Regions from separate parts of the Lactococcus sp. KTH0-1S genome, predicted to be linked through region 1. Evidence: predicted binding sites of a transcription regulator. Region 1 holds the regulator's gene; each other region holds the start of a gene.
The links. Region 1 encodes HrcA, which represses chaperone genes, less so after heat shock. Its sites were predicted from a motif close to TTAGCACTCNNNNNNNNNGAGTGCTAA; they were not measured.
Positions count from the first base shown of each region.

Region 2: the regulator HrcA is predicted to act here: its motif matches at 784-810, upstream of groES (co-chaperone GroES).
Region 3: the regulator HrcA is predicted to act here: its motif matches at 793-819, upstream of ACRYLU_RS11635 (lysostaphin resistance A-like protein).

Region 1 covers NZ_CP195165.1:982,886-985,094, forward strand. The annotation lists gene ACRYLU_RS04865 (hypothetical protein) at 1-35, shown strand, start outside; gene hrcA (heat-inducible transcriptional repressor HrcA) at 258-1,301, shown strand; gene grpE (nucleotide exchange factor GrpE) at 1,331-1,870, shown strand; gene dnaK (molecular chaperone DnaK) at 1,942-2,209, shown strand, end outside.
Region 2 covers NZ_CP195165.1:389,083-391,291, forward strand. The annotation lists gene nox (H2O-forming NADH oxidase) at 1-238, shown strand, start outside; gene ACRYLU_RS01950 (single-stranded DNA-binding protein) at 327-716, shown strand; gene groES (co-chaperone GroES) at 836-1,120, shown strand; gene groL (chaperonin GroEL) at 1,207-2,209, shown strand, end outside.
Region 3 covers NZ_CP195165.1:2,351,395-2,353,603, forward strand. The annotation lists gene ACRYLU_RS11630 (SDR family NAD(P)-dependent oxidoreductase) at 1-661, shown strand, start outside; gene ACRYLU_RS11635 (lysostaphin resistance A-like protein) at 964-1,668, shown strand; gene ACRYLU_RS11640 (transporter) at 1,691-2,146, shown strand.

The DNA of each region.
Region 1 (2,209 bases):
TTTGGCAAACATCCAAAGATTCCAATCTTTTATAAAAGAAATTAGCACTCTAATAAAAAGAGTGCTAATTTTTATGTCTTTTTTCTTGACAAGGTATAAACAAAGGGTTATAATAAATTTGTTAGCACTTAGAGATGAAGAGTGCTAAAACAGAAAAAAGCTTGTATCTACTAAACAGAAGTCAAAGGCTCAAGAAATTTTTGAGTTTGTGAAAGAAGTTTTGCAAAACTTCTTATTCTGTGGAGAAAGGAGTAGCCATGATTACAGAACGTCAAAGACAAATCTTAAATTTGATTGTTTCTCTCTATGCCAAAGAGCATACGCCAATCGGTTCAAAGTCGCTCCTTGATAGTATTCAAGCTTCTAGCGCTACAATCCGAAACGACATGAAAGTTTTGGAAAAACTAGGATTGATTCAAAAAGAACACACCTCAAGTGGACGTGTTCCAAGTGTTTCAGGCTATAAGTATTTTGTAGAAAATGTCATCCAGTTAGATGAATTTAGTCAAAATGACTTATTTAAAGTGATGAAAGCTTTTGATGGCGATTTTTATCGCCTATCTGACCTGTTTAAAACAGCAGCTAAAAGTTTATCAGAACTCACTGGTTTGACAAGCTTTGTTCTTAATGCTCCTCAACGTTACCAACAATTAGTTTCATTTGAAATGGTCATGCTGGATAGCCATTCAGTACTTTCAGTTATAACTTTAGGGACTGGTGAAGTAAGAACAAATCAATTTATTCTTCCAAAATCGATGACCGAAGCTGATTTAGCAGTCTTTAGTAATCTAGTTAAAGAACGTCTTGTTGGTAAAAAAGTGATTGATATTCACTATACTTTACGAACAGAAATTCCACAGATTGTTCAGCGTTATTTCAAAGTTACGAGTGAAGTTCTCCAACTCTTTGAATCAATTTTTGATGATTTGTTCAAAGAACGGCTGACCGTCGCTGGACGTAAAAATATTTTTGATTATGCGACTGACAATCTTGCAGAATTATACAAACTCTTTAGCGATGATGAACGGATGCTTCATGAAATTCGCGAAATCACTAATAACGATGAAATGCGTGCCGTTAAATTTGACAATGACGAAAAATACATGAAAAATTTAACGATTATTTCGCAAAAATTTGTTATTCCATATCGCGGTTTTGGTACTCTAACAGTCGTTGGACCTGTAGAAATGGATTATCAAAGGACGTTATCAGTTCTTGACTTAGTTGCTAAAGTTTTAACTATGAAGCTGAGTGACTATTATCGTTACCTTGATGGTAACCATTATGAAATTAGTAAATGATAAAAAAGTTATTTAAAAAAGGAGGGCCTATGTCCGAAGAAACTAAAGAAGAAATCAAAAATGAAAAAGTTGATGAAGAAGTGACTGAGGAGTTAACAGAGGAAGCACTTGAAGATATTGTTGAAGAAGAAATCAACGAACTTGATGAAGCACAAAAGTTAGCGACTGAGTGGGAAAATAAATTCCTTCGCGTTTCTGCAGAAATGCAAAACGTACAACGTCGTGGAAATGAAGAACGTTTGCAACTTATCAAATATCGTTCACAAGATTTAGCAAAAAAAATCTTATCTTCACTAGATAATCTTGAACGTGCACTTGCTGTTGAAGGATTGACGGATGATGTTAAAAAAGGTCTTGAAATGGTCCAAGAAAGTTTGATTTCGGCGCTTAAAGAAGAAGGCGTTGAAGAAGTTTCTTATGAAAGTTTCGACCATAATCTTCACATGGCCGTTCAAACTGTCCCAGCTGATGATGAACATCCAACTGATAGCATCGTGCAAGTTTTCCAAAAAGGTTACCAACTTCACGAACGTTTACTTCGTCCAGCAATGGTTGTCGTAGCACAGTAAATTAAAAAATAAATTGACCGCAAAGTCTTTAAACTATTCATAAGTAATAAGAAATAAAGGAGATTTAAAATATGTCTAAAATTATCGGTATTGACCTTGGTACAACAAACTCAGCAGTAGCAGTTCTTGAAGGAACTGAATCAAAAATTATTCCAAATCCAGAAGGAAATCGTACAACACCTTCAGTCGTAGCTTTCAAAAATGGTGAAATCATTGTCGGTGACGCTGCAAAACGTCAAGCGGTAACTAACCCAGAAACAATTATTTCTATTAAATCAAAAATGGGAACATCTGAAAAAGTTTCTGCAAATGGTAAAGAATACACACCACAAGAAATTT
Region 2 (2,209 bases), 590 kb from region 1:
TCATGAAAATAATGATAGTGTGAAAATTCGTATCGTTTATGAAACAAAAAGTCGCAGAATTATTGGCGCTCAACTTGCTAGCAAGAGTGAAATAATTGCAGGAAATATTAATATGTTTAGTTTAGCTATTCAAGAAAAGAAAACGATTGATGAATTAGCCTTACTTGATTTGTTCTTCTTACCACACTTCAATAGTCCATATAATTACATGACTGTTGCAGCTTTAAATGCTAAATAAACCATAAAAATCTATCAATTGATAGATTTTTATTTTTTTTGTGACAAATGCTCTAACTTTTCGTATAAAAAGTTAGGAGGATTTTATTATGAATAAAACCATGTTAATTGGACGCTTAACCAGTGCGCCAGAAATTTCAAAAACAACAAATGATAAATCTTATGTCCGTGTGACCTTGGCAGTCAATCGCCGTTTCAAAAATGAAAAAGGAGAGCGCGAGGCAGATTTTATTTCAATTATTATTTGGGGAAAATCTGCAGAAACTTTAGTTTCTTACGCAAAAAAAGGAAGTCTTATTTCAATTGAAGGAGAAATTAGAACTAGAAATTACATGGATAAGCAAAATCAAAAACATTATGTCACAGAAATCTTAGGACTGAGTTATGATTTACTTGAAAGTAGGGCAACAATCGCTTTACGAGAAAGCGCTATAAAGACTGAAGAAACCTTACTTGATGCGGAAGAACTCCCTTTCTAATTTATTTCATAAAATCTAAATGTTTTCTCTTGACTAAATCTGACCATTGAGATAAAATAAGAATATGTTAGCACTCGTTTAATAAGAGTGCTAAAAAATAAAAAATGGAGGAAAATATAATGTTGAAACCTTTAGAGAATCGCGTAGTTTTACGTGTAAAAGAAGAAGAGGAAAAATCAATGGGTGGAATTGTATTAACAAGCGCTTCCCAAGAAAAACCTCAAACAGCTGAAGTTGTTGCCGTCGGTGAAGGGAAAACAAATCATCATGGAACACTGATTTCTCCACTCGTAAAAGTAGGGGACACAGTAATTTTTGAAAAATTTGCTGGAACGACCGTAAAAATGGATGGTGAAGAATTCTTGATTCTCAAAGATTCAGACCTTCTTGCAATTGTAGAGTAAAATTATAAAAGCAATCATTTTTTGGTTGTCTTTTGTCTATCTTAAAATCTATAAAATTAAAAATATATTCTTAAAAAGGAGCTAAAATGTCAAAAGATATTAAATTTTCAAGTGATGCTAGAACAGCGATGATGCGCGGGATTGATATTCTTGCTGATACAGTAAAAACAACCCTTGGACCAAAAGGTCGCAATGTTGTGCTTGAAAAATCATATGGGTCACCTTTAATTACAAACGATGGTGTAACGATTGCTAAAGAGATTGAACTTGAAGATCATTTTGAAAACATGGGAGCTAAACTTGTTTCAGAAGTTGCTTCAAAAACAAATGATATCGCAGGTGATGGAACAACAACAGCGACAGTTTTGACACAAGCTATTGTTCGTGAAGGTTTAAAAAATGTTACCGCAGGTGCAAATCCAGTTGGTATTCGTCGAGGAATTGAGCTTGCTGCTGAAACAGCTGTTGCTTCAATTAAAGAAATGGCAATTCCTGTCCACGATAAATCAGCAATTGCGCAAGTAGCTACTGTTTCATCACGTAGTGAAAAAGTTGGTGAGTATATTTCTGATGCAATGGAACGTGTAGGTTCTGACGGAGTTATCACCATTGAAGAATCAAAGGGAATGCAAACTGAACTTGATGTTGTTGAAGGAATGCAGTTTGACCGTGGATATTTGAGTCAATATATGGTTTCTAATACAGAAAAAATGGTTGCTGAGTTAGATAATCCTTATATTCTTATTACCGACAAAAAAATCTCAAATATTCAAGAAATTTTACCTCTCCTTGAACAAATCTTGAAAACAAATCGTCCACTTCTTATTGTTGCTGATGATGTTGATGGAGAAGCATTGCCAACGCTTGTTCTTAATAAGATTAAAGGAGTCTTCAATGTCGTAGCTGTAAAAGCGCCAGGATTTGGTGATCGTCGTAAAGCTCAATTGGAAGATTTGGCTATCTTAACAGGTGGTACAGTAATTACTGAGGAACTTGGTCTCGATCTTAAAGATGCTACTCTTGAAGCTTTAGGACAAGCAGCTAAAGCAACAGTGGATAAAGACCACACAACAATTGTTGAAGGAGCTG
Region 3 (2,209 bases), 1.0 Mb from region 1:
TTCTCAAGGAATAGAATATCACTTTGCCACAAACCATCTAGGCCACTATCAATTAACAATGGAACTTTTACCCGCTTTAAAAAATGCAAAAAACTCAAGAGTTATAAATTTATCCAGTCGTGCTCAACAAATGACACCATTACTAGAAGATTGGAATTTTGAAAAAATAGAAAACTATAATCCCCAAATAGGCTACCAACAATCTAAAACTGCCAACGTTTTATTTTCAATAAAACTAGATGAATTAGGAAAAAAATATGGAATTAGAAGTTTTGCCGTCCATCCTGGTATGATTCCAATGACAAATATTGGTCGTCAAAATTCACCTATTACACCTTGGCTCCGCTACCTAGCCGACTATTTTAAATTAATTCACATCCCCGTATTTTTTAATGCACTTAAATCCGGCTTTGACCGAAGTAAATATCGCTATTTAAAAACAATAGCTCAAGGTGCCGCAACACCTCTTTGGGCCTCAACAAGCCCTGATTTAGAAGGTAAGGGTGGTCTTTATTGTGAAGACCTTAATATTGCTAGACTTATGACATCAGAAGAAGCTAATAATTTTGCTGGTGGCTTACGTCCGCATGCAATAGACCACAATGACGCAGATAGACTTTGGCAGATTTCAAAAAATATAACAGGTCTAGATTTTGAATAAACCCTTACTATAAAATAAAACTGACCTATTTATAATAGGTCAGTTTATCTATTTTTTAGTAGATGAAACTTATTATACATACTACTTTTGATTAAATAATGGTATTTATATTAAAAATACACACAAATTTCTTTGACATGTTATTGATCAAGTGCTAATATTATGCTATATATTCAAAATAGTTTGAATATATAGTTTTTTATAATTAAGGAGATGCTTATGAAGAAGAATTTAAATGAACTTCAAAAATTTATAGTGATGAACCTGCAACACTCACTAAAAATTTTTACAAGAGAACAGCCATGATTTTAAAAAAATACAAAATTAATATTTTAGGAATTCTATTTTTTCTTTTATTAAACATTCTTTATCAATATCCCCTTGTTTTAGTTTTTGCCTATTTCTTTAATAAAAGAATCTTTTTCTTTACCGATTTTTTATATACTAATTCTTCTTGGACCTTCCCACTATTAATGACTGTGGTATTAATACTCATTTTTATAATTGCTTGGAAGCTTGGGTATCTAAAAAACACACTTAAAAACTGGCATTTAAAGCGTATTTTTGGGCTGATGGGGATTGTGTTTTTCACTTTAACAATTAATTATCTAGCAACAGTATTTGTCCTAAAAACACAAATTATTTCTTCCGTGACGAGTGATACTGGTATGTCGGATATTTTAGGCCAACTACCAACCATTTGTCAAAAATATATACTAGGAATTATTGTTCCACTTTCGGAAGAGCTATTGTTTAGAAGTTATGTTTTTGGTTCAATAACTAATAAAAAGATTGCCTTTCTAATCTCTTCTCTACTTTTCGCTCTTGTCCATACAGGATTTTCTTGGTACTTACTTCCATATCTCATCCTTTCTTTTATTATTACTTGGGTTTATTCAAAAAGAAATAATTTCATCGAGAGCGCGATTGTCCATAGCTCAGTGAATCTTTTTAGTGGATCTGCAATCAAACTACTAGACACATTTTTTAAACTATTACCTTATTAAAAATAATGTAAAAAGGAGAACTATGAAAAATTTTATAAACAAACCAAATAATATTAAAAGATGGATTTTATTTTTATATTCCATTCTTTCGCTACTTATTACCATCACTTATATTGCCTTAAACCATACTTTTTTTAAAGTAGATTGGCAACGGTATGATATTGATGGGACTTACAGAGGAAAGGTGGATGAGATACTAAAACATGGCGTCTTCTGGATAAATGGTAATCTAACAGCAATCAACTCTACACTACTGATTTTAATTCTAGCTGTGGGAGCAATTCTTTCACTATTAATTTTCTATTTAGCCTGGCATAATCTAGCAACTAGAACATGGACCCCAATTCTGTGCTTAGCAGGATTTTTGATTCCTCTAATCGTTCATGGCGACGGAAATATTCTCAAATCCTTGATTATTGGCTATATTTTTATCATTGTTGGAGCAAGCTTTTCAGTTCAGACTTTACGCTTTTACTGATTTTAAAAACGCATTTAATATAACAAAAAACTACTGAATTCAATAATTTTCAGTAGTTTTTTG